Regions from separate parts of the Secundilactobacillus malefermentans genome, predicted to be linked through region 3. Evidence: riboswitches for the same ligand, from Rfam matches in the RefSeq annotation. Region 3 holds a riboswitch; each other region holds the start of a gene.

What was found. A riboswitch is a leader RNA that binds a small molecule or an ion and turns the genes downstream of it on or off. The one in region 3 is predicted to bind thiamine pyrophosphate.
Region 1: it holds a riboswitch for thiamine pyrophosphate, as region 3 does, so the genes downstream of both, thiM (hydroxyethylthiazole kinase) here and FGL90_RS02670 (ECF transporter S component) in region 3, are expected to answer to the same signal.
Region 2: it holds a riboswitch for thiamine pyrophosphate, as region 3 does, so the genes downstream of both, tenA (thiaminase II) here and FGL90_RS02670 (ECF transporter S component) in region 3, are expected to answer to the same signal.

Annotation. Positions count from the first base shown of each region.
Region 1 is NZ_CP042371.1:1,013,131-1,023,597, forward strand. It holds gene FGL90_RS04870 (glutamate-5-semialdehyde dehydrogenase) at 1-127, shown strand, start outside; gene FGL90_RS04875 (hypothetical protein) at 197-547, shown strand; gene FGL90_RS04880 (polysaccharide deacetylase family protein) at 597-1,379, shown strand; TPP riboswitch at 1,486-1,591, shown strand; gene thiM (hydroxyethylthiazole kinase) at 1,662-2,453, shown strand; gene thiD (bifunctional hydroxymethylpyrimidine kinase/phosphomethylpyrimidine kinase) at 2,470-3,285, shown strand; gene thiE (thiamine phosphate synthase) at 3,285-3,926, shown strand; gene cytX (putative hydroxymethylpyrimidine transporter CytX) at 3,942-5,114, shown strand; gene FGL90_RS04905 (ArgE/DapE family deacylase) at 5,154-6,296, opposite strand; gene addB (helicase-exonuclease AddAB subunit AddB) at 6,479-10,039, shown strand; gene addA (helicase-exonuclease AddAB subunit AddA) at 10,044-10,467, shown strand, end outside.
Region 2 is NZ_CP042371.1:836,447-846,913, forward strand. It holds gene FGL90_RS04135 (bacterial Ig-like domain-containing protein) at 1-814, opposite strand, end outside; gene FGL90_RS04140 (KxYKxGKxW signal peptide domain-containing protein) at 959-1,687, opposite strand; gene FGL90_RS04145 (DNA/RNA non-specific endonuclease) at 1,982-2,878, shown strand; gene FGL90_RS04150 (MFS transporter) at 3,003-4,220, shown strand; gene FGL90_RS04155 (acyltransferase family protein) at 4,453-5,505, shown strand; TPP riboswitch at 5,564-5,652, shown strand; gene tenA (thiaminase II) at 5,700-6,377, shown strand; gene FGL90_RS04165 (MalY/PatB family protein) at 6,433-7,599, opposite strand; gene FGL90_RS04170 (DUF3737 family protein) at 7,600-8,466, opposite strand; gene FGL90_RS04175 (flavodoxin) at 8,540-9,034, opposite strand; gene FGL90_RS04180 (LysR family transcriptional regulator) at 9,131-10,012, opposite strand; gene FGL90_RS04185 (sensor histidine kinase) at 10,257-10,467, opposite strand, start outside.
Region 3 is NZ_CP042371.1:531,972-542,438, forward strand. It holds gene FGL90_RS02650 (nucleoside hydrolase) at 1-581, shown strand, start outside; gene FGL90_RS02655 (Cof-type HAD-IIB family hydrolase) at 638-1,438, opposite strand; gene FGL90_RS02660 (Cof-type HAD-IIB family hydrolase) at 1,444-2,247, opposite strand; gene FGL90_RS02665 (D-alanyl-D-alanine carboxypeptidase family protein) at 2,277-3,545, opposite strand; TPP riboswitch at 3,675-3,764, shown strand; gene FGL90_RS02670 (ECF transporter S component) at 3,881-4,447, shown strand; gene FGL90_RS02675 (ABC transporter ATP-binding protein) at 4,463-5,902, shown strand; gene FGL90_RS02680 (energy-coupling factor transporter transmembrane component T family protein) at 5,899-6,555, shown strand; gene FGL90_RS02685 (hypothetical protein) at 6,618-6,977, shown strand; gene FGL90_RS02690 (hypothetical protein) at 7,065-7,631, opposite strand; gene FGL90_RS02695 (C40 family peptidase) at 7,828-8,397, opposite strand; gene FGL90_RS02700 (LBP_cg2779 family protein) at 8,655-8,846, shown strand; gene FGL90_RS02705 (hypothetical protein) at 8,928-9,275, opposite strand; gene FGL90_RS02710 (hypothetical protein) at 9,295-10,461, opposite strand.

The DNA.
Region 1 (10,467 bases), 480 kb from region 3:
TGAATTTGGGTTTGGTGCTGAAATTGGGATTAGCACGCAAAAATTACATGCGCGTGGTCCCATGGGGCTGAACGAATTGACCTCGATAAAGTACATTATTTACGGAAATGGTCAGGTACGAAAATGAGAGTCATTCTTAGTCCTATTTAGAGAAAAGGCTGTTAAAATATAGATGAGAAATGGAGGTGATTCGCAGTTGGCTATCAAAGTTAATCGAGAACAATTAGATGTCGTTAAACAGAATATGATGGAAGCAAATCAGCGCTCTCATTTCATTATTTTTGAATCAGTTGAGAATCAGACTAGCGAGGCCCTGCGACTCATCACGGATTACGATAGTTTCCAAACGATTAAAGAGCAGCATCATGATGAAGCAAGCATGGCAATTGCGCAGGATATCGTTCCCATTACCGACACACTTGCAAAATGGGCATTGGCTGAGAATGCAGCGGCTAATAATCCGACTGATTCGGGTGTTTTGAAAGATTTGGAAAAGTGTACGAATGATGTTTTGAAAGAGAATAAATTAGCAGAAAATCAAGCTTAATATTATTGTTAGCGGCAAGTTGGTCACGTTTTGGAAGGGGAGATCCAAAATGAAAAAATCAATGATGCTTCATAGCAACCTATTTAAAAATGTGAATCGGGGATTCATTATGGTTGCCGCCGTTTCTGGGGGACTTTTTCTAGGGGGACAGCAGCAAGCTTCTGCAGCGACGACACCAGCACCAGTCGAAATTAATCAGGGCTTTGCTCACACAACTGTCGGAAACACAAAAAAGTATGTCAGTTTGACGTTTGATGATGGGCCAAGCCCAACATTGACACCGAGACTTCTAAAAATCTTGAAGAAGTACAACGTTCCGGCGACATTCTTTGAAGTTGGCTATAATGTGAAGGCGCATCCGGCAACCAGCCGTTTGGTCCTCAAGTATGGCCACACAATTGGGAATCATTCGTGGAATCATCCCGATTTGGCAGGCATGTCAATGAGAAGTGCCAAGAGTCAAATTAGTCGAACGGATAAGGTCATCTACAAGGCAACGAAGACTAAGCCGAAGTACATTCGTCCACCATATGGGTCAATTACGCACGCTGAAATTAAAGCGTTCAACCGTCCAATTATTCAATGGAACGTTGATTCATTAGATTGGTCCTATCTCAATGCGGCAAGAACAGCTAACCATGTCGTTGCAACCACTCATGGGCGTTCCATCATTTTGATGCATGATATTCATGCAACTTCGGTGGCGGCGGTCCCAAGCATTATCAAACGATTGCGAGCTAAAGGCTACGTTTTTGTTTCACTTGATAAGCAGTTTAACGGAAATTTGAAACCTGGTTATCAGTATTTTGGGTATGGTGATTATCGAAAGTAAATGAGAATGGTAGATTAATCAGGGCTTAGCTGGCTCTGATTTTTTTAATTGTATCCGTTTACTTTCTCATTGACTCAACCTTTGAATATCAGTATGATTGAACCATAAACAACACGAGGGGTGTCCATTAGTGGGCTGAGATGTTGCTGCACGCAACGATCCCTTTGAACCTGTAAGTTCACACTTGCGTAGGAACGTGTTATCAGTCGGTAAAGAAGTGAGGACCGTCATCCTATGTGTAAGGGTGGCGGTCCATTTTTGTGTTGAAAAAGGAGAAAATAAATGAAACTTTCACTATTAACTAAGTTACGACAACAAAATCCCATCGTCCTCAATATTTCGAACTTTGTCACGGTACAAGATGTGGCAAACGGCATCAATGCCATCGGGGGCTCACCCATCATGTCCGAGGAAATAGCTGAAACTGAAGCCATGGTACAAATGAGTCGTGCGGTTGCCCTTAATTTGGGTGCGTTTACGGAAGCCCAAGTCGCCCACATCCGAAAAATGGGGCGTTTGGCAAATGAATATGGCAAACCGGTCATCCTTGATCCGGTCGCAGTTGGGGCAGTGAAGTATCGATTGGAAGTGGCCCAACGACTGCTGACTGATTTTCAAGTGTCAGTCATTCGGGGTAACGCTGGCGAAATTGCAGCACTCGCAGAGGTAGACTGGGCAGCCAAGGGAATCGACGCTGGTGAAGGAAGCGGCGACCTCGTGGAGATTGCAAAGGCGGCAGCGAGTCGATACCACTGTGTTGTTATTTTAAGTGGCCCAACCGATGTTATTTCGGATGGCAAGAACGTGGTAAAGGTTGAAAATGGGACCCCCCTATTCCAACTACACGTGGGATCAGGCGACATGCTTTCAAGCATCGTGGGAGTCTTTGATGCCGTGGCGGATGGTGATGATTTTGAAGCTGCTCAAACGGCATGCCTGGTCTTTGCGGCAAGCGGTCAATTAGTGGCCGAGGAACTGGGAGCTGAATTGCCAGGAACCTTTTCAATGAAGTTGATGGACAAACTCCATTTAGTGACTGAAGCAGATATTGAGAAAATTGCGAAATTTAAATAGAAGGAGTTCAACAATAATGAGTGAAATAAATGAGTTTCCACAAACCTTAACCATCGCTGGAACGGATTCTGGCGGTGGTGCGGGCGTCATGGCGGACATTAAAACGATGCAGGAACGCCACACGTTTGCTGCAGCAGTGATTGTTGCGGTGACCGCACAAAATACGCTGGGGGTGCAGGATTTCATGGCCCTTCCAGAAAAAATCATTGATGAACAGTTTGCGTCCATTGCAGCTGATTTGAAGATTCGGGCGTGCAAAACGGGCATGCTAGCGGATGCGGAACACGTGCGAATTGTTGTGACTAATTTGAAAAAAGGTGATTTTGGTCCCCTAATTGTCGACCCAGTGATGATTGCAAAGGGCGGTGCTGCCTTATTAGCGGACGATGCAATTCAAGTTGTCCGGGATGAATTAGTTCCACTGGCAACCTTGATTACGCCAAATTTACCGGAAGCAGAACGTCTAACGGACATGAAAATTAACTCAAAAGCGGATATGGAGCAGGCGGCCCGAAAGCTGCAAGAGATGGGGGCTAAAAACGTCCTGATTAAGGGTGGCCATGGGGATGAAGATGAAGTCAGTGATTTGACACGTTTGGAATCTGGGAAAACATTCTGGGTCTCTGCACCGCGAGTGGACACGATTCGAACTCACGGAACGGGCGACACTTTGTCGTCTTGTATCACATCTGAGTTGGCAAAGGGTCAGTCGATGGAGCAGGCCATCAGAATTGCCAAAAAATACGTTGAGGCCGCAATTGCGGATGGGATTCAGGTTGGAAATGGACACGGCCCACTCAACCATTGGGCCTATCGAAAGGTGGTAGACTAATGGGAATTCAGTTTAAGCCAGAGCAGTTAAAAGCTTACTTTGTTTGTGGCTCACAAGATGTGCATGGTGATTTTGTGACGATTGTGAAGCAGGCGATTGATGCGGGAATAACGATGTTCCAATTTCGGGATAAGGGCGCTGGGTCGACTTTGACACCCAGCCAAAGGTTAGTCGTTGCTGGCCAAATCCGCAAAATGTGTCGGGACGCTGAGGTGCCATTTGTCGTGGATGATGATGTTGAATTAGCACTGGCAGTTGGCGCCGATGGGGTTCACGTGGGACAGTCTGACGAGCAAATTCAGCGTGTGATTCAGCAGGTGGGATCCAAGATGTTTGTGGGATATTCCTGCTCGAATTTAACTGAAATCAACCGGGCAAATGAAATTGCTGGAATTGCTTACTATGGGAGTGGTCCCATTTTTGAAACGGGCTCCAAGGCGGATGCGGATCCGGTCATTGGAATTGCAGGGTTGGCCAAATTGGTGACCGCAGCCACGCGGCCAGTTGTGGCAATTGGTGGTATTACCGAAGCATCGTTGACCCCAATTATCAAAACGGGTGCTGCAGGATCGGCCGTTATTTCAATGATTGCGCAGAGTGATGATCTTAAACGGACCGTTTCAGCGATGAACCGGGCGTAAGGAGGGAATTAATAAATGTATAAGGCGTTAAGGAGTCAATTTTTACTCTGGATGGGCGCTGCAATCTCGATTGCAGAAATCGTCACGGGGACGCTCATTGCCCCGCTTGGATTAGCAAAAGGAACGCTCGCAATTATAGTGGGTCATTTGATTGGTTGTTTTTTGTTCTTACTGCCAGCGGGATACATAGGCGCCGTTCAGCACCAAACCGCCATTCAGTCCACGGAATCGGCTTTTGGCAAGCAGGGTGTGTGGGGCTTTTCACTGATAAATGCGTTGCAACTTCTGGGATGGACGGCCGTGATGATTGTGAATGCTGCCCAGGCAATGAATGGTGTTTCAAGGCGATTATTTGGCTTTCAGAGTACTTGGGTCATGAGCGCCATTGTGGCGGTGCTAATCATTATCTGGCTACTGTTGGATACAAAACTTCTTTTCAGAATAAATAATTTTGTGGTTGGCCTGCTATTTTTAGGAGCGCTACTGATGCTTTTTGAAATCTTCAAAGCCCCAGTTGCCAGTCATCAGGTGGCGACGGGGGGAATGACGTTTGGTGGTGCGGTCGAGCTCAACGTCACAATGGCGTTATCCTGGTTACCACTTATTGGTGATTACACGCGAACAACGAAACGGCCGCTACAGATTGCGTTGACCAGTGCTTTAGGGTATTTTGTTGGCAGTTTATTTATGTTCATGACGGGGTTACTGATTGTGACTCGAACGGGGATGACTGATATTGCCAGCTTGCTAACCGCGAGTGGCTTAGGATTAGTGGCATTATTCATTGTGATCTTTTCAACGGTCACAACGACGTTCATGGATGCCTACTCAGCGGCCACCAATATCGATAATCTTTTTCACAGTAAAAAAACGAACTTTATTGGGGTTGGCGTGACAATCGTTGGGTTATTAATTGCGTTGGTGGTCTCGATGACGTTCTATCAAAACTTTCTTTACTTCATTGGGTCAGTTTTTACGCCATTGTACGCAATCGTATTTGTGACCTTTTTCATCACAAAACAAAGTCTGCCAAAGCTTTGGAACTTAGGATTGTGGTTAATAGGCGTTTGGGGTTACTATGCACTGCAACAGGTTGCTAGCCCACTAGGAACGACATTTCTATTGTTGATTGGAATGGCAATATTGGTGGTAGCGAGTCACTGGCTAGTGAAGCTGATTAAAAACTAAAAATACCGATCCGCAATTTTTTGCGGGTCGGTATTTATTTTAGCTTAAAAATGATTTCACCATGTTTTTATATATTTGATTGACTGCTAAATAATTTTCGATTTCGACGTGTTCATCTGTTCGGTGAGCTTGATCCCAGCCACCTGACCCAAGAACAACGAGCGGAAATTGATTAGCCGACTTCGTATACTCGGAAGCATCGGTGGCGCCATGAATCACGGTCAGTTGACTTGGTTTCCCTAAAGCGTCATCGGCAATCTGCTTAATCTGTGTGACAAATTTAGAGTTAGGATCGGAAATGACGGGTTTAAAGCTGTAATTCACTTTGAAGTCGAGGTCAACTTTATCTTCTTGATTCAATTTGGCAACGACTTCGTTTAGTCGATCGATGACGTGTTGGTTATCAAATTCGGGAATTGGGCGAATGTTTCCTTGGAGAACGGCGCTACCGGGGATGCTGTTGACCTGGTCGCCACTATGAAACATGGTGACGCTGTGCACCAATGGGCCGAGTTCAGGACTTGGTTTGACGTCATCAAATGCAGTAGATTCGGCATTGACGAATTTGACGAGGTTAGTCAGTGCGTTGACGCCATCCTGTGGCATCGAACTGTGTACACTAAGACCAGTAGAGGTAATGGTGTAATTGAATGAGCCGTTATGACCGTACACGACATTTCCGCCAGTTGGTTCACCTAAAATCATGCCGCTTAAATCATCAGCGATGCCATCTTTAGTGAGGTCGCGAGAGCCCATGGCCCCATTTTCCTCACCAACGGTTCCGATGAATCGAACGCGTCCCTTTAATGGAACGTTTGCTTCACTTAGTTCAATGATGGCAATAATCATGGCTGCCAGGCCACTCTTCATATCGGCGCTACCTCTTCCGTAAATGCTGCCATCGTGAATTTCAGCGGATAGGGGTGGGTACGTCCAGAGACTCTCATCTCCGACGGAAACGGTGTCCAAATGACCAGCCAGCGCAAGGACTTTATCGCTAGTGGGATCCCCAATTTCGGCGATGAGGTTTGCGCGATCAGGTGCATAGTCACTAATGTGCGAAACGATGCCGTGCTGTTTAAGCAATTCTTGCAAATAGTGCGCAACTTTGGCCTCGTGATCATTTTCTGAATCAATTTTGATTAAGTCTTGTAGAATAGTAATTTTTTGATCCTTATTCATAAAAGTCCTCCTGAACGAAATGAGATATGTTTAATTATATTCTAACCCTTTTGCCAGATAAAAAGCGAAAGCAATTTCGTAATTAGTAATAGAACATGTGTTCAAGTTTGCTAGTATTTACGTAAAAAAACCAGTACAATAATAAGAAGATTAAGTGCGCGATTGAAAGGGGAATAACGAAAATGACATTGCAACTCATAATTGGAAAAGCAAGCTGTGATCATCGTCAGGTTTTACTGAAAGATTTATACGAAACGTTGGAGAAACAGCCATCTGACCAATTTTATTACATCGTTCCTAACCATATCAAATTTGAATCTGAGGTAGCTACCTTGGAGAATTTGGCTCGCCAGACTGGTGCGGTGGATCAGTATGCGCAAAGTCAGGTCCAGGTTTTCTCGTTTCCCCGTTTAGCTTGGTATTTCATGAAAAATACGCCATACTACCAAATTCCTAGAATTTCTAGTGCTGGTTTAAACATGATTGTGTATCAATCAATCGTCGACCATGCGGATGACCTCGTTTTGTTCAAAGGCGAAGCAACGCGACCGGGATTTATTTCCAAATTAGCCAATCAACTTTCTGAATTGAAGATTGGCCGAGTCACCGATGAAGATTTACAACAAGTAGCTGGCCAGGTAACGGGTCAAAGTGCCGATTTAGATGCTAAACTGCATGACTTAACGATCGTTTATCAAGCTTTTGATGCCGCAATGCGGGACAAGTATATTGAAAATACGGATATTTTGAATGCGTTGGCCGATTTTTTAAAGTCGGCAGATTTGAGCCAGGCTCACTTTTACATTGATGGGTTTTCTCAATTTTCAGCGCAAGAGATTAAGTTGTTGCAACAAATGATGGGGTCTGCTGCGAGCCTTGAGGTGAGCTTAGTACTCGATCAGCCTGCCATTCGGGAAGATGGTCACGGTCAGGGACTCTTTTTTCAGTCCAAAAAGACGTACCATCAACTAGTCGGATTGGCGCGCGCTGAACAGGTGCAAGTCATGACGGATAAAGTTGCGAAAATTTCGCGGATTTGTCCCGACTTACAACAGGTCGAAAATTATTGGATAGCATCCTCTAATTCACAAAAAATCGCACCAGCAGTACCTTTTGAAAGTTCAAGCTCAATTGAGATTGTGCAGGCGAATAATCGTTATTCAGAAGTTGCCCAAATTGCTGCCGAAATTCGGCGGTTAGTGGCGACAAAAGGGTATCGATACAGTGATTTCTTGATTTTATCGAGAAAATTAGATCGATATCAGAACGTGCTGGCGCCTATTTTTAGTGCGCAAGAAATTCCCTATTTTAATGACAATCAACTGGCGATGACCAATCATCCATTTGTGGAGCTGATAACGGCCCTCTTTGAAGTGAACCGGCATTACTATCGATACAAGGATCTCATGCGCCTTTTGAAAACAGAATTACTTATTCCAAAGGACCAAGAAGACCACTTTATGCCGATTGATGAATTTCGGCGGTCATTAGCGCTAGCAGAAAACTGGGTATTAAAAACCGGATATGAAGGTCGACGCTGGCTACAGGAGGACGATTGGCAATATGCCAAGTTTGAACCTGGTGATGGCGGCGTTGAGACAACGAAAAATGAAGAAATTGCGACCCAAATTAATCAAATTCGGCGATTTGTGAAAGAAACTTTACCACCCTTTTTCAAGAAGATTAAGGCCGCCCAAACGGGTCAAGAAGCGGCAAAAATTTTGTATCAATTTTTAGAGGATACGGGAGTTGAAACCCAGCTAATTTCATGGCGGGATACATTTATTGATCAAGGCGACCTAGTTTCGGCAGACCAACCAGAGCAAACTTGGGATGCACTTTGCGATATGTTGGATGAATATGTCGAAATTCTGGGGGATCGTGAGTTTGATTTAGACGAATTTTTGGCGCTGTTACAAGCTGGTTTTGAGGGTGCGGCATTTGCGCAGATTCCATCGACGTTGGATCAAGTTATCCTATCTGAAAGTGGAATGGTGCAAATGAATAATCGGAAAGTGACCTTTATGATTGGGTCAACAGACGATGTGATGCCTGACACAACCGTTTCAAACCGCCTCCTATCTGATCAGGATCGAGAAAAGATGACCCTGCCGGACGATAAATATTTAAGCGACACAAATTCCACCTCATTAAAAAATGAACCATTTTTAAACTATTTGGCATTCAGTTCTGCTAGTGAACGGCTCGTTTTCACATACTCATTGAATGGGGATGAGGACGAAGCACGCCAAATGAGTCCCTATGTCAGCCGCATTGCGAAACACTTCAACATTTCGATACAGGATCATGCGGCGGTACCAGATCCCAAGCAGAATGAAATTTGGCACTATTTGGGGGCAAAACGGGCAACGCTACGACACTTAGTGCAAGTTAGTGATGCCAGTCGAACGCAAGAAGAACCGTTGGCGCCAGCTTGGCAATATGTCTATCAAACACTGACGAATGATGATCACTATCGGGACATGACGGCTCAGTTATTAGGGGGCATGACTTACCACAATGTGCCGAAGTCTTTGGCCCCAGACATTGTTTCCGCTCTATATGGGCAAACAATATTCACTTCTATTTCTAAATTAGAGGAATTTTACACAAACGAGTACGCTTATTTTCTTAAGTATGGTCTCAAGCTACAGGAACGATCAGTCTTTGAACTATCGCCTGCTAGCACGGGTGAATTTTTCCATGCGGCGATGGACTATCTCATTAAAATGGTTCGCAAGCAAAAGTTAGATTTGGCGGCGTTAGATTCTCAGCAGCTTAACGAAATGGTGGACGAAATTGTCGATCAAATTTTAAATGATCCTGAAAATCTGCAATTTGCCATTTTAAAAAGTTCAAACCGAATGAGCTACATTTCGAGTCAACTCGTCGAAACCATTAGGCGAATGGCGGCAACCCTGCACGAGCAAAGTAAACGAACGCCCATGCGTGCAACGCAAACAGAAGTGATGTTTGGCCGAATTGGTGCGGAACAAGGGATGAAATCACTCTCATTTGAGCTACCAAATAACCGCAAAGTTGAGGTTCGGGGGAAAATTGACCGAATTGATCAAATGGCGATTGACGGGAAAAATTACGTTGGAATAGTGGACTATAAATCGAGTGATCACGATTTTAATTTGAGTGATGCCTACCAAGGCACAACCATGCAGATGATGACGTACCTGGATGCAGTTAAACGCAACCTAGATACAATTACCGGCGACAAAGATGCCCAGATTGCGGGGGCATTGTACCTTCATTTGAGTAATCCGAAGCTGGCTTTCAAGGAAATCCTCAAATTAGCGTCTGATGATGATTTTCTGGAAGCGTTACTCTCAAAAGAAAAGTACAAGGGAATTTTAGTGGACGATTCAGTGCTGATTGATAAGCTGGATTCAAAAATTGGAGTGGATGGTTACGGAAAATCCACAATTTACCCGTTTGGAAAGAAGAAAACCGATGGTGCGGCGATGGCAAATAGTCGCCTAATCCGCGTGAGCGATTTAACACTTTTACTTCGACATACTGAGAAACTGATTAAAAACGCCGCAACGCGTATTTTTGAGGGAGAAACCGACTTAAATCCGGCCAAATGGACGAATCAACGGACTGCGTTACAGTACTCCCCCTTCAAGTCAATTATGCAATTTGATCCATTATTAACGGAAAATAAGTATCATGAAATCACAAAAATGGCGGATGAGGACGTGTTAGCAGCGCTCAGAAAGGAGTCTGATTAAGCAGATGGCAGATATAAATTACACTAAAAGTCAGCAGCAAGTGATTGATACGCGAAAGACTAATTTGCTTGTATCGGCTTCCGCGGGCTCAGGAAAAACACGAGTCTTGGTCGATCGGGTGATCAAACGCGTGACGGAAGAAGGGGTTGGCATTGATCAGCTCTTAATTGTGACCTTCACGAAGGCCGCTGCCAAAGAGATGAAGGAGCGAATTCGAAAATCACTCGAAAAAGAAATTAATCATGCTGAAGGTGAAAAGCGCCAACGATTAATGACCCAATTAAGTTTATTGCCGGTCGCTAATATCAGTACGCTCGATGCTTTTTGTCAGCAATTAATTGAGCATTACTACTATATTATTAATTTAGATCCTGTTTTCAGGCTGTTGGCGGATAGAACTGAGGGCATTTTACTGCGGGACCAGGTTT
Region 2 (10,467 bases), 300 kb from region 3:
ACGTTGCTGTGTAGGTTCCAGCTTTCGAAGTATCGACATCGTCCGTTTCAGTCACGTCTGCATACGTTAGCGTATCACCCGTTGATGGATCAACTAAACTGACAAAACTGTCAGTTTCTGGATCCCAAGTATCACCGACCGTCAAAGAAGCATCTTTGGCGTCAATGACTTGAACCAATTCGACATATTGACTTCCATTTGCCATTTCAACACCCGAAGCCGTTCCGACAACATTTCCATCTGTATCGTAGATAGTGAGACCCGAATTATTCATCGTGTAGCTATAGTAAGCGTATGGCTCACCCGTACTACTATCAAATTTGATCGTGTAGCCATCAGTATCAACAGCTGCTTGCGTTGAGCTGGTGTTAATGTAAAAGTTTGAACCACTATAGAGAACCGTTTGACCGGCCGCGACACTAGCACCGTCATCGAAATTATCAAATGTAATGTCACCATCCGCAACGTCCGGCATTAGACTCTGAATATCGCTGGACACCATCGTATAAGTCCCATCGCTATTTAAGATAGTCCCTATATATTGACCGCCAGGATCCGTTGTCGCTAATTTAGCAAATCGTGCCGTAGCAGATGTCTGTTGCGCCGAATAGCCATTTTCAACATCGTAGTTAATGTCGCCGTATGTCATTGTTGCCGTGCCATCATAGACATTAAGATCGTCCGCATTGGTCAGGGTTAGTGGCGTAGACAAGTTGACGATTTGACCAGCAGCCAAAGTTCCAGTAATCTCAACTGCGATTAATTGATCCCAGGTGAAATCAGGATAGGCGGCTTTCAGTTCTGTTAACGTCAAATATTCCCCACCCTTAATCGAGTAGAGAAGTTGCAGTGATGTGGAAGTATCGGCTTCATTGCTGTAAGTGAGTTCCAAACCGGTGGCTGAAATTCGCGAAGCATCGGCGACAACGGTTGCTGTCGTCCCAGTACTCGTAACGTTCTAACTAGGTAGCAGTTGGATGTCTTCAATGACCTTATCCGTATCACTTGTATTAGTGACGGAAGTATTTTCGTTCAAATCGGTTGCCGTATCGACATTGACAATGGCCGAAACACCCGAATTATTTGTCTGCGAGTCACCGGTTGAAACGGTATCACCGGTACTACTGTCCGTTGCCGTCACCGTGGTATCGTGCGTTACGTCATTTTGTGTTGAAGGCGTACTCGTTGACTCAGAAGGATCATTATAAATAGTGGTTGAATCGGCATCGGCAGTTGTGTCGGCGGTATCATCAGTTGTGCTAGTTGCACTTACATCACTAGACTCACTAGTCGTGTCAGCCGCCACGGTAGCAGCCGTTTTAGCCTGTTTGGTAGCGGTGCTAGTTGCGGCAGTTGATGACTCAGCTGAAGTCGTTGCAGCTGTCGTGTCGGCATCAGTCGCCGTCGTATCCGAACTAGTGCTAGAGGTACTTGATGCAGCAGTTGTAGCGGTTCCAGACGTCGTAGTCGCGGCATCACTACTGTCAGCCGCATCCTCACTCCCTGAACTACCGCTAGACGTGGTTGTTGCAGTGGCAGTCGTTGTTGCCGTATCACCAGTGGTATCGGCGCTGGCGGACGAATTTGAAATTGCCAATCCTGTTCCAAACGTGATGACGGTAATCGCAGCAAATACCCAATTTCTGCCGGACTTGTACATCTTGAAACGAACTTTTTGTTCACTCATACTAAAATCTCCCTACATTTGAAGTTTTGTATTTGTAACCGTTATTAACTTAACATCATCTTTACCCGCAGTTACGCAACTTTATTTAAACGTTTAAAAACGTTCCCTTTTTTATCATATTGTTTAAATGAAGGTTAATTGAAGATTAATTGAAGATTAAAATCATCGTGCGTCATCAATAGCTAGTTAGCATTGAATAATCAACCAAACTCTGGAATAATATACCTATGCCGTTGGGGAACGCTTCCATCTTTATCATTTAAGCGGCAAAAACACATTAAAGGAGTGGGGTCATTGAAACAACATCGTAAATTTTTAACCATTATTGTTGTCTTTTTTGCATTATTTTCCGTAGGGGCGACTACGGCAATCATCAACCCAGAAACTGCCCAAGCAGCCACGCACGTTTACGTGACTGAAACGGGTAAACATTACTTTTATCACAAAGGTAATAAAGGGCTTAACCGCGCAAAGAAAATCTACAAGGTTACTTTAAGTGCCGCCAAAAAGCGCGGCTTAACTTTGGCAAAGACGGACTACAAACCGGGCAAACGAAAGGTCGTTAAAAAGACCACCGTTAAGAAGGCCAAGGCCGCAACCAAAAAAGCCAAGAAATCAGCGGGAAAATACGTTACTTCTGGGAAATATAAAGTAAAAGTTCTCAACAGCAATAAACCTGGCTTCTCAAAAGCCACCCTTTCACTTAAAAAGGGGGCATGGCAAAAGTTCGGTAACTTGGATCGATTGAACCGGGCTACCACTGCTAACGCCATGCTAAATAAAAAGTTGATGCCTAAAGGTGAGCGAGAAGCCCTTTACGTGAACCCGACCGCTTGGCACAATAAAAAAATTAAAACTGGCTGGCTTTATAACCGGAGCCACTTAATTGGTTATCAATTAACGGGTCAAAATAACAACCTGAAGAATCTCATTACTGGTACTCGCGAGCTCAATGATCCCGGCATGGTAAAGTATGAAAATAAAGTTGCTAGTTATCTAAAATCTAGCAAGAAACACTATATTCGCTATCAAGTTAAACCAGTTTTCAAGGGAAACAATCTCCTCGCAAGCGGCGTTCAAATGAAGGCTCAATCCATTCATTCAAACGCGGTTCGCTTCTCAGTTTACTTACCTAATACGCAACCTGGCATGAAGCTTAACTATGCCACTGGATACAGTAAGGTTAGCTAATTAATTTTCCGTACAACAATAACTACGAAAATAAATCATCATTCCATTTTTTACTTTGGAATGATGATTTTTTTGTGAAGAACTACTATGATAAACGTTATAAATCAATTTAGGAGATCATCACATGAACGCATCGAAACCAGTACAATGGAAACGAAACTTATGGGCCCTTTGGCTTGGCAACTTTGTCACGGGTGCCGGGTCCAGCATGAGTTTGCCATTCTTACCCCTATTCATTTCTGAAATGGGAAATTACTCCAAAGCCGAATTAAGCATTTTAAGTGGGGTCGCATTTGCCGTCACCTTTCTCAGTCAAGCAATCGTTTCACCATTATGGGGGAAATTAGCCGATCGGACAGGTCGTAAGCCAATGCTGATGCGAGCCGCCGTCGGAATGACGATCACGGCCACCCTTACTGGTCTGTCACCAAACGTTTGGATTCTGATTGCCTTGCGACTTATTCAGGGTGCCTTTTCTGGTTATATTAACAACGCCTACGCCCTGATGGCCAGTGAAGTTCCAATGAACCAAAGTGGCCGCGTGATGGGCACCCTCACAACCGGTAACGTCGGTGGGCAATTAATTGGGCCCATTATCGGTGGATTCTTAGCTGGTATTTTGGGCTACCGAATTCCGTTCTATTGCTTTGGTGGCTTGATGTTGATTGCATCACTATCCACCCTCTTCTTTGTGAAAGAAAATTTTCATCCCACAACCAGTCAGGACAAATCCGAGAGCCCGTTTGTCCATATCAAAAACCCTTCAATCGTTTGGGCGATGATTATTTCGTCCATGCTGATTCAAGCGGCAACGACCTCCATTAACCCAATCTTGAGTCTCTTCATCAAAGAACTCATGCATGGTTCGGGTAACGTGGCGTTTGTGAGTGGGGTAATTGCGGCGCTTCCCGGTATCGCGACTATTTTTGCAGCACCACAATTGGGGGCGCTTGGTGATAAAATTGGCCCGCAAAAGGTCCTCATTGTTGGGCTCATTTTCTGCGGGGTCGTCTTCTTCCCAATGTTCTTCGTGACAACCGTCATTCAACTAGGGATTCTCCGCTTCTTGGTCGGAATTTCTGACGCCGCCCTGCTACCCGTCACGCAAACGGTGATGACCCTAAACACCCCCAGCGAAGTTGTGAGTCGAATTTTTAGTTATAATCAATCCTTCCAGGCAATTGGATCAGTGATTGGCCCATTGTTAGCCTCGGCTGTTGCGAGTGCCTTAGATTACCGTTATGTCTTTCTGATGACCGTTCTTCTGGTTCTCATTAATTTGGTTGTCGTAACGCGAGCATATCGCAAGGATCGTAGAACTACTCAATCAATGGCAAAGTAAAAGAACTAATCAAAAACGATTAGCTCTTTTTTTGACTTATCTATGAAATTGATATTATGAAAACAATTAAATACTAGCTCCTGTCCTAATTTTTGTTTGAACCCAAAAAATAATTTATTTGCTAGTGAATCCTGTAACCAACTTGTAACCATTAAACAGCTGAAATGACACTTTAAAACACTTAGTATTATAATGGTTATTATTCGATAGAAAATATAGGGGTGACAAAATTATGAAGCGCCAACGAATCCAGTGGATTGACGTTGCAAAAGCCTTTGGGATTATCGCCGTCGTTTTAGGACATAATTTACCGTATCATGGGGCTTTTTTCCATTTTATATACTGGTGGCACATGCCACTGTTCTTCATTGTTGGGGGCTTTTTCCTCAAACCAATCTCAAATGATTTACATAAGATTATTCCAACGTGGTGGGCATTCTTTAAAAAGCGCATTTGGCCGTTACTGATTGGCTACTTTGTCCTAGGTGCCTTCTTCATCCTGGCGTATCACTTTATCTATGACAAACAATGGTGGTATACCCGGGGCTATTTCCTTCGATTACTTTGGGGTGGCCGAACGCTGAACCTTTACGTCACAAATTCGTGGTTTATCGAAGTTTTCATTCTATCGTTAATCGTCACAACGTTCGTGATTACCTACGTTAAATCAGTTCGCCTTCAATACATTCTTGCTTTTCTAAGCCTGATTGTTGGCATGTCCTACACGCACATCACAATTTGGAAACATTTTAACTTTTACGCAACGCCGTGGGACTTCGATATCACATTTCTCGCCTTCTTCTTTATGTTCATGGGGCGCGAATTTTTCAGACACGCACGCCAACTGATTGAAAAATGGTATGTGGTTCTGGGCAGTATGGCCATCGGTGCGTTCTTGCTGTACATGGAGCATTTGGATAAATTCCACTTTGCCTTCTTCATGAAGTCACACAGTATCAACGCCCGCCCTGCCAACGCGACAACCTGGGTTGCCATCGTTCCATTTTTAATGGTCGCAGGCGTCTTCGGAGTTTCGTACTACGTTTCCAAATGGATTCCATTTACCGGTGGCTTGCTGGCCATCATTGGTGAGCATTCATTGGTCATCATGTACTGGCACCGATTCATTTTTGACATCATGGATCGAATCGGCTGGACCTCATGGCAATGGCAAGTTGTTGCGGGGGTTCTGTTACCGGTCATCGTGATGGTCCTGTATCAGGCAATTAAGCAAAAGATTCAAGGCAATAAGAGCTCGCGAAATTTTAGTTCTAGCAAAGATTAGAATGAGCAGTATTTGTCAGCCTTTTAAGCTATAATAATCGTGTAACCATAAAACTAAATTTATCGGACTGGGGTGCCATTTGGCTGAGATTAGACCCATTGAACCTGTGCAGTTAATACTGACGAAGGAAGTCGAAAAGTAAGCGACCCCTGCGTTTTGTAGGTGGTCGCTTTTCAGTCTGGAAGGGAATTACGATGAAATTTACTGATGATTTATACACGACAGCTAAACCACTTTGGCAAAAGAGCATGCGCCATCCATTTATTCAGGAACTAGCGGCTGGAACGCTTCCACTGGCAACGTTTCGCTACTATCTCAAACAGGATCAACACTATTTAATGGAATTTGGTAAATTGCACGAAATTATCGCCGCAAAAGTGACTAATCCTCAAGATAAGGCCATTTTGTTAGCAGGCGCTGGCGCTGAAGACAACGAAGAAACGCTCATCCGTAACGATATGCTTAACCAGTTAACGATTTCTCAAGCTGAAATTGCCGCAACCCCTTTGTCTCCAGCAACTTATAAATATGTGACTCACATGTACTACGAACTGAACGCCGGGTCTCCGGCGCGGGCAATTGCTGCACTCCTCCCCTGTTACTGGCTGTATAGCAACATTGGAAAGCAGTTGAGCCAGGCAACATCCCCCGTTCCCATTTATCAGCAATTCATTGATGGCTACGCAGCTGATGCGTTCACAACCGCAACGACGGATATGATTGACCTCGTTGACCGCGAAAGTACGGCAGTTGATGCCGCAGAACAAGTCGACATGAAGGATGCCTTCATGAAAAGTAGTGAATATGAGCTCGAATTCTGGGAAATGGCTTATACCAAAGAAAAATGGCCGTACGAAAGTTTAAGTATTTAAATAAACACACAAAAATGGTTTAACCCAACGGAAATAGTCCGGGTTAAACCATTTTTTAACCTTTAAATGCTGTTATTCCCTGTTTCAACCGTGCCAAAGCATCTTGCAACTGTGCCGTTGGACACGCAATGTTCATCCGAATAAAGTCGTGGCCATCACCACGATAGTCGTTTCCGGTCGACAAAATTAATCCGGTTTCTTGACGCAAAAAGTCGGTCAGTTTCTGCGCATCATCGGTTAAGTCACGAACATCGAACCAAAGTAGATAGGTGGCGTTCTCCGACACTAATCGAATTTGTGGCAACTGGTCGCGAACAAATTTGGCAACCTCGTCCCGGTTCTCAGTCAGCTTCGCCTTTAGTTCATGCAACCAGTCAGCTCCCTGCGTATACGCAGCGATTGTTCCCGGTAATGCGGCAAAATTTGGCTCACCTAGCTCCTCGTTATTGAGGCCGCGAGAGACTGAAGCGCGCAAATGAGGCTCGGGCACAATAACGGTTGCAGCGTGCATCGCCGCAACGTTGAACGTCTTGCTGGGTGACACACAAGTGATGGTGTTGTTCCGCAAATTTTCAGGTAGTGAGAAAACGGGCGTATAGTGAGGCTCTCCAAAGACGAGATCCCCATGAATTTCATCGCTTAATAAGGTGACGTGGTTCTTTTGACATAGCGTTGCAATTTTAGTGAGCTCATCCCGTGACCACACCTTGCCCACCGGATTGTGTGGGTTACAAAGAATCATCAACGTTGTCAGTGGTTCTGCTAATTTAGCTGCCAGGTCCTCGAAATCGATATGATAGCGGTGATTCGTTTCATCATAAACTAAGTCGTTTGATAGCACGTGTCGCCCATTATTTTCGATTGAATTGTAAAAAATATTATAAACCGGTTCCTGTACCAAAACGGTGTCGCCAACGTTGCTACTACTGCGAACAATGGACGAAATAGCTGGTACAACGCCAGTACAGAATATCTGCCACTCGTTTTCCAAATGAGCGTGATGCTCCGTTTGGTACCAATTTGCGACAGCATCAAAGTAGTCGTCCCCCGGCTCTTCATAACCAAAAACGCCAAAGTCGACCTTCTTGCGCAGCGCCTCAATAATTGCGGGTGCCGTTTGAAAGTCCATATCTGCAATCCACATTGGCAGTTCATTCGGTTTGATGTCCCATTTGACGGAATTTGTGTTGCGGCGGTTCAATTTTTGCTCAAAATTAGCCATTTAGCCCGCCCGTCTTTCTGTCTGAGCGTCATTGGTGATGATGGTCGTCTTTGATGGATCCACTTTGTCGACTTCCATAATTAATTCGCCAATTGACTCAGCTTTAATGATGCCGCTGATTGGATTTTTAACGCTAGTAATATTGGAATGGATGTCCGCATCAATATCACTGCAGTATTCGAATGCCAAATCGGTCTCGAGTAACGTGCAGTTTTTCATGACAAGGTGGTCGATGTAGCAAAGGCCCTGATCACTCTCAATGGTACAGTTAATGAGCGTTAGACTTTTGGTGTTCCAGCCCAAGTACTCACCGTTAATGGTGGAATCGTAAATGGTCACGTTCTCACAGTTCCAAAAAGCATCCTTGGTCACAAACGTTGAGTTATGAATCTCAACGTTTTTAGCGCCATCAAACCCGTAGTTTCCAATTAAGCTGAGGTGGTCCGCGTAAATATTTTCGCTGTTCATGCCAAAGTAGTCACCGCGGACCTGCACATTTTCAATATGAATATTCGAACAGTTCCACAATGTCTCATCTGCATCTGAAAAATAATCGTTAATCAGGGTAATTCCCTTGCCCCGCCTAAATTCTTTGGGCGCCTGGATGGAACTATTTGTCACTTTGATATCGTTGGTATACCAGATTCCGGATCGAGACATTTCTTCCAAAATGATGTGATCTGCTTCGATGTGATTGCTGTACCAAAGCGGGTACTTCCATTTAAAAATGGTGTTCTTCAAGTTAATGTTGCGACTTTCCTTCAATGGCGATTCACCATCGCTAAATGTGACTTGGTTGAGGGTGGCGTCCTGCTCCGCAAAGAGTGATCGTTCACCAGTGAATAATTGATTTTGATAAGTTGTCAATATAAGTCCTCCTTATGCCTAAAAAGAAACTTTCCGTAAGTTCTACTTTAGCACTAATCGTTGTATTAATAAGTTAATTTAGCCAATTTGAAACAGCCTGACTTGCACATCCTACCCGTGACCCGCGCATCGGTAATCCTTTCGCAATCGTTGCATCGGGGACGAGCTCATGAATGACTTCGAGGCAATTGCCAAACCCGCTCCCCTCATGTGTACAAAATGGGTGGATAACTTTGCCAGAAAGCGTCGCCTGCTGTAAAAACGTAGCTACTGCTCCCGGTAGTGTGCCCCACCAAACGGGAAAGCCAATGTAAATGTCCCGTTCTGCCTTTAAATCGACTGCAATTGGTTGGATTGCGACTAGTTTGTCAGCATCAAGTTTGCTCCGTTGGAGAGTCTGATCATAACTGTCGGGATAGGGAATGGCCGCCAAAATGGGGAACGTTGGCATCCCTAACTGCTTACCAATTAGTTGCGCTAATTTGGCCGTATTTCCAATGTCTAATTTTTTAATTTCTCCGTTAATCAGCGTTTCACCACCATGGGAAAAGTAAATCACGACTGCCATTTCAAACCCTCCTTTCAACTAAAAAAGCCGTCACTATTGATTATCAATAGCGTACAGCTCGTTCTCTTCATCGTCTAATACTTAATGAAAGTTAATCTATGCTTGAAAAGCATTTTTAAAACGCTTGATTAGCTCGGAGGCCACCGGTGACATGACCCGATTTTTCCGCCAAGCAAGTACACAGTTAGTGGAAATGGCCGGGTCTAGTGGCAGAAAGGTTGTCTCTACATTCCGATTAGTGACCGCCCCTTCGATTCCAACGGCAGCGGCAACTTGTTTTTCGACCAACGGTAAAATATTAAATGCCAAATTGAAATTGCCAACCACGTTTAATTCGCTGGGGTCAATTTTTGCCCAATTTGAAATCAATTTAGTAATTTCCGGTCGTTTGGAAATCATGAGTGGCATCCCCTTGATATCAGCAGGTGTAATCCCTGTTTTGGTTGCCAAAAATGAGTTGTTCGCTACTAATAATCCCCATTTTTCTTGGCGTGGTAATGTCAAAGTGGCGTATTTTTCCGTATCAATTGGTTCCAATAGGATTGCCATATCGACCAGCCCTTTGTCCAAACGGTCGATAATATCATCACTGGTGCCTGTTGTAATATCAAATTTCACTTCGGGATAATCACGCACAAATTCTTCCACCATCATTGCCATGGTGTCCGAATTATCAGCTTCCACACAGCCAATTTTGAAGGTGCCACTGAATAGTTGATGGCGCCTGTCAACGAAGGCTTGCTCAGTCGATTGAGACAGTTCCAAAATTTCTTCAGCCCGACTCTTTAAAAATAGCCCCGCTTCGGTTAGTCGAAATCGTCCCTTTTCGCGGTCGAATAGTGGCGTGCCCAGCTCATCTTCGAGTTCACGCAACTGCCGACTCAAGGTTGGTTGGGTAATATGGAGCTGTTCCGCAGCACCGGAAACTGTGCCGACATCTGCCACCATCCAAAAGTACTGTAAAAGTCGTAGTTCCATGTGCTGGTTTCCCTCCATTTCGAATTCTAATAGATTTATTATACCATTGAAAAACGAGGGTGAGACGAAAGGCGGTTTGCTTTTGAGCATAGCCTAGATTAACGAATAATCCTGCACTTGGGATTGTTTGTTGATCGTAGCTAGGCGGAGAAAGCAGCCTTTTGGAACCCGACTAAGCAAAAGTATTCGGAAATAACAGAGCTGGGACAAAACAAATGTTTTGTCCCAGCTCCGTCTTTTTGTCTTATTTTATTGGAAGTACCACGGTGAAGATACTACCACCACCGGGATTATCGGTCACTTTAATGCGACCATTATGTGCCTTAATAATCCAAGCAGCGATCGCAAGTCCTAACCCATTTCCACCGGTTTCCTTATTGCCTGAGCGTTCTTCCCGATAGAATCGATCAAAGATTCGCTTCTTGTTCGCATCACTGATTCCCTGCCCAGTATCC
Region 3 (10,467 bases):
TTCCAACTGGTCCTCTAACCAACTTAGCCGCCGCAATCAAAAAGGATCCAGACCTCCCAACCAAAATTGGAAATGTGACCATCATGGGTGGCGCCCTAACCGTTCCCGGAAATGTGACTCCGTACGCTGAAGCCAATATTCACCAGGATGCGGAAGCTGCTAACGCGGTTTTCACTAGCCCAATTCGCCTCACAATGGTTGGCCTAGATGTTACTCTCAGAAATATTTTAACTAAAAAAGGAACACAAGAATGGCGTAATCTTAAGACAAAAGCTGGCACGGATTTTGCTGACATCGTCGACTACTATATCGATGCTTATGCCGATTTTGATGCGACTCTCCACGGCTGCGTACTTCATGATCCGCTCGCTGTTGGCGTTGCGCTTGATCCAACTTTAATTACCTCATTTGATTTAAATATGATTGTGTCGACTGACAAAGAAAGTTACGGTCGAACTATTGGTGATACTACTCGAATTAACCAACCAGATGCTAATATTACGGTTGGGTTAACCTCTGATAGTAAACGCTACTTAGAAACCTTTATGAATTACCTGACGAAACTTTTTAAGCAAAACTAATAGTTTAAATGATAAACGGGAGGATCAGCTAATCATGCTGGTCCTCCCGTTTTTATTTATTTAAAAAAGCCATCCGTAAAGGCTGCCACGCCATCATCCTCATTTGAGAGGGTTATTTCATTTGCCGCCTGCTTAATTTCATCAGTTCCGTTGGCCATTGAAACGCCAACCTTGGCTGCTTTAATCATTCCCAAATCATTTTCAGCATCCCCAAACGTCATTAAGTTATCATAAGTCCAATTGAAATGGGTTAATAATTCTAGCAGCCCAACTGCCTTATCCATATCGTGATCGAGGAATTCAATAATTTGCGGTTGAGACCGAACAATATGGTAGTGCGCCGTCATATTCTGATCGAGCGTCGCCTGAACCAGGTCGATTTTCTCCCGTTGCGAAGCCATGACAGCCTTGCTAAAAAGACCATCCCCCAGTTTTGCAAATGGTGTTGGTGTGTAGTTCATCGAAGCACCCAACATTTGCTGATAAATTGAGGGCGTCAAATCGCTGACTGGATAGACTTGATCAAAGTCGAGAACATCCAGCGGGAATTCATGCTGTTTGGCAAATTCGTACAGCGGTGCAAGCCCAGTTAGCTTGAGCCCCTGCTTCGCCAAAACCTTTTTATCTGTATTATGGATGACAAGCGCGCCATTAAAGGTGATTGTGTAGTCCAAATCGCTCGTCAGGCCAAGCTGCTCGATGTATTTCCAAATAGCATTAATTGGACGTCCCGTGCACAAAACCACCATCATCCCAGCCTCATGAAGCTTTTTCAGCGCCTGCTCATTTCTCTGGCTAATGCGCTTATCATTCGTTAGCAACGTATTATCTAAATCCAACGCAATCATATTAATCATTTGTTCTACCCCTTGTCATCTATATATTCTGCTATGGTATTCAAGACACCCTCATCATTGTTGTCCCACTTTGTCACAAATGGTGCTATTGTTAATACTTCCGGCGCAGCATTTTTCATTGCGTATCCGTATTTGGCCATGCGTAACATTTCAATGTCGTTACCACTATCGCCAAACGTTAGCGTCTCGGCAGGCGAAACTTGCCACTCTTTTTGAAGTTGTTTTAACGCATAGGCTTTATGAACGTGCGGCAAAATAACATCGAGGCCCCCAAGCCCACTTGAGGTAGCCCTAAGTTTTCCGGAAAATGTTTCGTTAAATAATTTTTCCTTTGCGCGAACATCCTCATCTTCCCAGGTTAAATCAACTTTATAAATGTCATCACTTACCGTCATCAAATCAGTGACCGAATTGAATTTGCTGTAGAAGTAACTGGATTCCCCAAATCGAGTTGAATCCGACTTCAATTCTGTGTAAGCACCATTTTTCCCGGAAAGAATGACGTGAACTTCTGCAAATGCTGGTTCTGACATGACCCAATTAATCGCTTTTTTCCAAAGTTCGCTAGGAATAACTTCCGATTGGATAATTTGATCATTAACGGCGATCACTGCGCCATTTTCCGCAACGTAGGTCACTTCGCCTTTGATATCGGCGAAAGTTTCCTTCAAATGTATTAATTGATTTCCGCTTGCCGCAACAAAATGAATTTCCGCCTGATTCATTTGGGTCAATAATTTTTGAAACCTTGGTTGATTAAACATTCGATTATCCTTTAAAAAAGTACCATCCATGTCTGTTGCAATCATTTTAATCACGTGTAAGCTCCTCCAAACCATTAATTAATGTGAAATTGGGATTGTAACTTCAGCTCACCCAAAAGCGACTCCTTTTGCCGATTTGTATTTCGTTCCATTTTGAACTGCTTAGTTAGCGAAATGGCTCCGATTGGTACGTTGATCGTCTTAGTATACTTCATCAATTTATCGGTATCCTTAAACGCATTCTTATCTTTCAAAATAACGGTCACAATCCGATTACCATGCAGGGCAGCCGTTCCAACGTAACAAATCCCCGCCTTTTCGGTGTAGCCAGTCTTCAACCCATCAACTTGAAGCTGATTATCATAGTCTGCTGCTCCCTCAAGTAGTGGATTATAATTGTAAAGCGTTTGACCATCGACCTTTTTTGTTCGTTGATTGCTGAAGTCGACTATTTCGGGATAACGCAATAATAATTTTCTCGCTATCGTTGCTAAATTGCTTGCGGAAAGCTTATTGGCGCCGTCACGACTGCTACCTGGTAAAACTAAATCAAACTTTTTTAAGTCTTCATTTTCAAGCCCAGATGCAGATACAAAATGAGTTTGTGTCAAATGCCAATCTTGCGCAGTTTGATTCATTAGGGCAACAAATTTTGTATTTGATCCAGCCACCCACTCGCCAAGCGCGATGGCAGCATTATTGGATGATTGCACCACCGCTGCATTCACTAAGTCGCGAACCGTGTATTGATGCGTTGTTTTAAATTTGAACCCACCATATTCAGTATCTCGACTCATCTTGATTAAGTTCTTATTCTGGGTTGCCGTCACAACCTGGTTCCAGCCATTTTTCATTGAGTGAACCTTTGTTAAAACGAGGTACAGCGTCATTAACTTTGCGGTTGAAGCAACGAGCTTTGGACTATTCACATTTTTAGCATACAACGTCTGTCCGGTGGCGAGATTCATCGACAAAGCGGCCGTTGCGTTCTTCAAATTTGGTCCCGTTGCATTTGCTGCCCTTTTTAAATAACGCGACCAAATCCAACCTTGCTTTTGGTCACTAAGGTACACGTAGCTTACCCTGGAGACGCCACGACTCGAAACCGCGCTGCTCTTCTTAACGACGTACGAGATTCGATTAACATCCGTCCCAACTGAAAGGGTCTGCTTGGTACGGGGATTGTAGATGGTCGCGGCGCTATTCACGATTCGATAGGCTTGTGGCTGACTCAGCACTTCACTCACCGACTGCCCAGCCGCGGCATGCCCCGTCATTGGCATCATGAAAAGCAGACCAAAAACTGCCACAATGAGCCTAAATAAAATTTGCCGATATTTCAACCGTTATCACCTCACCAATTTGTTACCCTTAATTTTAGCAAATTCAAATGAGAAAGACAGGCTTACAGCAAAACTTAAACTTCTTGCAACCCCTTTCAATTTCTGGTAGTCTTGGTACTGTAAATTAGTTAAATATGTCTGGGGTGCCATTTGGCTGAGATAACACCCATTGAACCTGATCTGGTTAGTACCAGCGAAGGGAGATAAAATGAACGGTTCTATCATCTTTTTAGACGTGGAAACCCTCGACTCAGCTAGAGTCGGGGGCTTTTTATTTGGAAAAACACCCCTTTTCCACATTTAACTAACTACAACATTTTAAAGGGGGATTCACTATGAATATATTTAAAGCTTGGCATTTACGCGACATTATCACACTTGCCTTAATTTCCATCTTCTTTGGTGTCATCTACTGGGTCATCATTCCACTTTACAATGGCCTAACCATTGCACTTACGCCAATTGGTCTTGGACCAGCCGCCAACGACATTTTGATGGGCGTTTGGGTCATGGCTGGACCGTTAGCTGGCTACATGTTTAGAATTGCCGGCTCTGCCACCCTTGGCGAACTTCTCGGCTCCGTTGTTGAAATGTTTCTTGGTGGCCAATGGGGCGCAAGCACGTTAATCTCCGGAATTGTCCAGGGAATTGGATCAGAATTAGGCTTTACGTTGACTGGCTACAAACTGTACAACTGGTTCAGTCTAAGCTTAAGTGTTTTCACCACAACGGTTGTCACGTTTGGCTGGGACATGATTCGAAATGGGTACAATAAATATCACATTGGTCTATTACTGACCCTATTTCTCATTCGATTGGTCTCCACTTTCTTTTTCAGTGGCGTCCTCGTCAAATTGATCATGAATCTTTTAGAGAAGAGCCATATTTTAGCACCGCGTTAAATTGGAGGAATTCTTGTGGCAGCCGTAACGATTAAGAATCTTACATTCTCATACTCAACTGAACACACTAGCCTACCAGCGACGCTCAAAAATCTAAACTTAACGTTTCCTAGTGGAAAGTTCTCATTGCTCATCGGACCTTCTGGAACCGGAAAATCGACTTTACTCAAACTACTCGCAAATTTGTACCCTGCATTTCGTGGGCGTTTAGAGACGGGCACAATTTTGTATGACGACCAATCGCTTGCCGACATGCAGCCTAGCAGCATTAGTCGAATGGTTGCCCTCATGTTTCAAGATCCGGACCAACAATTTGCAATGGATACAGTTGAAAATGAAATCATCTTTGCGCTAGAAAATTTACAGGTTGCCCCTGAACAAATCTCCGCAGCCGTCGAGCGGGCGCTTGAATTTGTCGACATTACAAATTTGCGTCATCGCGTTCTTTCTACTTTGTCTGGCGGAGAAAAGCAGAAAGTGGCATTGGCAATCATCGTTGCCATGGATAGCGATGTCATTTTGTTGGATGAACCATTTGCCAGTATCGATCGCGGTTCGCGTCAGTTCCTCTTAAACCGCCTTGCAAAATTACGAGATGACGCTGGAAAAACCATCATTTTGGCAGACCACAATTTGAGCGGTTACCAAGATTTGGTGGATGCCGTCTTTGAGCTCGACCCTGCAGCAAAACAGATTACGCGTTTGTCAGATGAGCAAGCCGAAAACCGGTTTGCCAATTTTGACCACCAACTCTCACCCGTCAAATTAGGCATCCCCACCGCTGAGGAAAGCCAAGTCCTTCACCTTAGCCAATTAACGCTGGCCACGCCAAGGGAAACTTTGGTGCATGTCGATTCTTTAGGATTTGCTAAGGGAAAGATTACCCTCCTGACTGGTGAAAACGGCTCTGGTAAATCAACACTCTTTAACGCCATTACGCGATTGGGCCACTATCAAGGACAAATTACTTATCTTGCCGATGACATTCAAAAAATCCGCCTAAAGCGCTACGCCATGCAAGTTGGCCTCATGTTTCAAGATGCTCAATCACAGTTTCTGGGAATCACGGTCGACGAGGAGCTCGCCATCTCCAAAAAAGCGAGTCATCATCCTGATTATTATACCGATTCCAAAATTACAGAAATGCTTACCACTATTAATTTGAGTGGCCGCGGTGACCAAGTTGTTTATTCATTAAGCGAGGGGCAAAAGAAAAAGCTGCAACTCTTAGAAATGCTCATCGTGGGCTCACCCGTTCTTCTTTTAGATGAACCTTTAAAGGGACTCGATCTCAAATCAGTTACCGAGGTTGCTACCTTCATTGCAACGGCCAGCCATGAGTTGGGGCAAACTTTCATCATAATTAGTCATCAGCTAACCGGACTTGCAGCCATTGTAGATTATCATCTGACTTTAGCTAACCAAACGCTGACTTATGAGGAGGAACTAAAATGAATCCCAGCATAAAAATGTTACTGGCATTATTGATTGCCGTTGAGGTTTCATTCACCCAGTCATGGTCAGTCAACCTCATTCTCGTTTTGGGAAGCTTAATTTGGCTAATCGCGGTCAAAGTAGCCCCTCGAAAGATTGGCCTGCTCTTCTTGGTGCCAATTCTACCCGCCATTGCAATTACAATTTCAATGTACCTTTGGACTGATCAATCCGTCCACTTTATCCTCGTTCTGGTCACTCGGATTTTCGCCTACGTTTTTGTAGGATCAGTTGCCACTTTGACAACGACCCTTCAGGAGTTGATCCTTTCACTCGAACAAAATGCAAAGCTTCCCTCGAAGTTTGCGTATGGATTCTTGGGTGCCTTTAATTTGATTCCCAAAATTATCAACGAAGTCGCCATTATTCGATCGGCAGGTCGCATGCGGAATCAAACCATGCATTTTTGGTCACCCAGCCTTTATTTCAAAGCTATTTTAGCATCCCTAAACTGGTCTGAAAATTTAGCCGAGGCCATGACTTCTCACGGATTCGTTGAGGATGTTCGGCGGACTCACTACCGAATAATCCACGTTCCTCACCATAATTATTACGAATTCGGCGCCATACTAGTCGTTTTACAACTGCTGCTATTCGCCACCCCACTTCCCTGATGGCATAAACCTACCCGTTATACTAAGAATGGCTTATAATAAGGGGGTAAGGGGTGATTTCAATGAAAAAGTCTAATTTCAAAAATTTTACAACAATCTTTGGATTGGCTGCCGCAATTATCGGCCTTCTGCTAGAAGTGATTGCCTTCATAATTGATTTCGATTCTCAAACGAGCGCAGACGGCGTCATTGCTGGTGCCACACTACTTGCCATTGGTGTTGCCTTTCTACAAAGTAAATCCCTCGTAACGGAACTAATTTTGCTTACAATCAGTTCATTGGGATTCGGCTATTTTGTCTTTGTTCAAACCAGTCAAAATTGGCTGTGGGCTATTTTAACCACTATTCTAATTGACCTTCTATTAATTTATTTCTTAGAGGTCCGATCAAAGATTCGCCAAAATCATAGTAAATGGTTCTAAAAAAAGAGTAGCTAGAAAAAGTTTCATTTTCTAGCTGCTCTTTTGATATTGTATTTAATTAAACTCGCTTTTTTCTAATTGTCGTCATCATTTATAACTTGCCACGTAATAGAAACTTGCCCCACCGTTATCCGAACGATAAAGTTCACCACTCGTTGTCACTTCAAACCAGGCAACTGTTGGTGCGGTGTTGGGATCAACACCCTTTGCTTTCATATTGGCTGAATTATGATTTTCCGTTACTTGAATAACTGTCGCATTATTCGAACTCTTATAGGATGACATACTAATATCTTGCCGTTGATATTGTTGCTGAACTTGTGAATAGACCCAGTTATACATCTGGTTCTGACTCAATTTGGCAGTCTTAGTTTTAGGTTGACTTGAACTTGACGCTTTCGAACTATCCGCGTTAGACTCGCTACTTTTTTTGGCTTGGGTTTGCTTTTGACTGCTACTGCTACCCAAGCTACTTGTTGAACTGCTATCCGATTCGCTCGAACTAGCAGGTTCGCTGCTAACGGCCTGTTTCTTACTCGATTGACTAACCGCTTGTGATTGGTCACTATCGGATTTACTTGTCTGATTCCCACATCCTACAAGTGTTAAGCCCAAACTAACGATTAAAATGCTGATTAAGTGAATTTTTTTCATTTTGTCGGATTCTTACCTTTTAAGATAAGTTTCCATCCCCCCCAAAGGTTAATTAACTCACCAACATTATAACATCTCTCTCAACTTTATTATCTAAATCCAACAAAAAAAGAACCCACCATCGCTGGTGAGCTCCCTGCTTGATAAACTACAAAGATATTGTAGTTGTAATCAAAAAATGATTACCAAAAATTTATTAACGGTTAACTGTTCCGGCGAAACTAGGCATGAATGCACTATTAATTGTTTCAATCTCAACATTTTGACCTGGTTGTGGCGCTGCTACGAACTGATTATTGCCAATGTAAATTGCAACATGGTACGTTGCACCCTTTTGACCCCAGAAAAGCAGGTCTCCCGGTTTAGCATCTGCTACCGCTTTAGTTGTTACTTTACCTTCTTGGGTCACAGTGTAGTGACCTAATTGGATATTTGCAGCATTGCGGTAGACATAATCAGTTAGTCCTGAACAGTCCATTCCCTTCAAGGACTCTCCGCCCCATACATAAGGAATGTTTTCGGAAGCGAGCTTTTTGGCAAGAGTGACAACTGCCGTACTCGTTGAATCACTGGTACTACTAGATTTTACCGTAGCAGTACTGGTTGAGCTGGTTGCCGTATTCACCTGGGTACTACTCGACGCATACGGTAATGGTTGAATTGTGGTGTTCGTACTCGACACAGTATCGGCATTCGCACTAATAATTGGTGTGGCTGTAAAAGCAGCAACTGCTGCAATTGCTAAAATCGATGTTCTAAATTTCATATATTCACCTCATCATTATTTTGAGTCATATTCACTATAACTTCTGCACATAACAGACTAATTACACACAAATATTATTATGATGACAAACAACCAGGCAGCTAAATAGTCAGCTTTTAGTTAGTTTACCGCACCAACCCGCTATCAGCAATGTTTTATTGTCAATATGCGCCTTTTTTTGAAACCTGTTTGTCACCTTTTTTAAAAAAATAGCTATAATAGAGATGTAGTTACTAACTAAAACCTGGAGGGATTGTATGGAAAAAGAATTAAATAATATCTCTGAAGACATCGTCACTTTCCAGAAGAAGCATAACCTCACCGATAATGAGCTAGCATTTAACGTCCACATTACAGTTGAACGATTGCATGATATTAAGTCAATGGAATCTGACCCTACGCCGGAAGAACACGCAATCATCAAAAAGTACTTTAACCAACACGCATAACGTCTTTATGCCTGTCTCTTACTAAGTACGGCTTACAAGTTTAAAACCACTAAAAAAGATGCGATTAAATCGCATCTTTTTTTAGTTTCTATTCTGTTTGACGTTTTGATTTCGTTTTATATTCGCTTCATGCTGAGCAGAGCTTTCTGCAACTTCACGCTGTTTGCGTATTTCGGCGTCCTTCTTAGCTTTCGCTTCGGCGGCCTTGCGCTTTGCAGTGCTTTTTTCTTTCCAGTAACTATATGCCCCAACTGCAATTAACGCTACAAACATTTGAACTGGGAAATATAACCAAGTTTGTGGATCAACCGGTTTGTGGGTCAAAATCGGACTCGCAAGATAATAGGCGGCAAATAAGATGGCAATCATCAGGACAATTTCTAACGTACTTGCAACCCACTTTGGAACTTGCTTATTCTTTCGCTTCATAATATGAAACTCCTCCTTGTTATAAATCCCCAGCTTGTTTCAACTGTTGTTCAATTAAATGAGCTTCCAAATAATCGAACCCAATTTGGGTGATATCAGCTATTGGAATGGACTTGCCAATTGCATCAGTGATTTGATTTTGTTCAATCTCATGAAAAATAATTCGTTCATTCGTAACTTCGCTTGGGTAACCAACGATTGAATCACCATCCTTCAAACGAATCTGAAGAACCCGTTTGAATGCTGATTCTTGTCCCAAAACCGCTACGAAGAAGTCTGTCGTATCATCGAATAGTCGTTCATCGTTCAATACCGGCTGAAGTTCAGTTCCAATTCGTTCGTTCGTGTTCACCAGAAGCTTTACTGTTTGTAAATAATCTGACTCAACGATGACCTCGCGAATTTCTTGTAATCGCATCAGAACGTACCCGCCAAATTGCCCAGACATATCAACCAAGTTAAAGACGACGCCGGTGTCATTCATTGAGTTAACTTTCCCGACGAAGAACATTTGTGGATCACCATCTGGAATTATCGCAATAAACGTGTCGTTTTTCTGTGCGAATGACAGTTTCTCCGCTCGGTCAGCCAAGGTTGATGCCCGTTCCGATGGCCGATGAGATAGACCCGTTAATTGAGGCATAATCAAGGCTTGTAACGTGAGCTCTCGGCCCTGAAACTCGATTAAACTAATGTCGGCGTACTCCAACGTCACGATTTTATTATCTGAATAGTTAAATTTATTAATAGCAGCTAGTTCAATATGATCACTCGCTAATTTTACGATTTGGCCTTCATAAAAGTGACTTCGACTTTTATCCATGACCATAATGACCCAATCATTTAAAACCGCTTGATTTAGAACTTGTGCCAGTAATGGCTGGTCCGTCGCGAAGGTCATTTTTATTTTATTTAAATCAATTAAATTTTCTTCACTAGCGTTATTAATTCGAAAGTCCATATTATTGAGATCATCGCTATCAAATTCAACCTCATCAATAATATCAAGATTCAGATAAACGGCACCATCTGATAATCCAGTGTCACTATACGTTTGCAACACTAATTCAACTTGATCAAGCGCAGTCACGTACCCAGTGTAAACGACTTCTTGATTCTTTTGAAAAATATTCACTAAAAACTGCTTACTTTGCGCGTACTTTAAATCTGTCAAAATTGAATTCATGTGGTG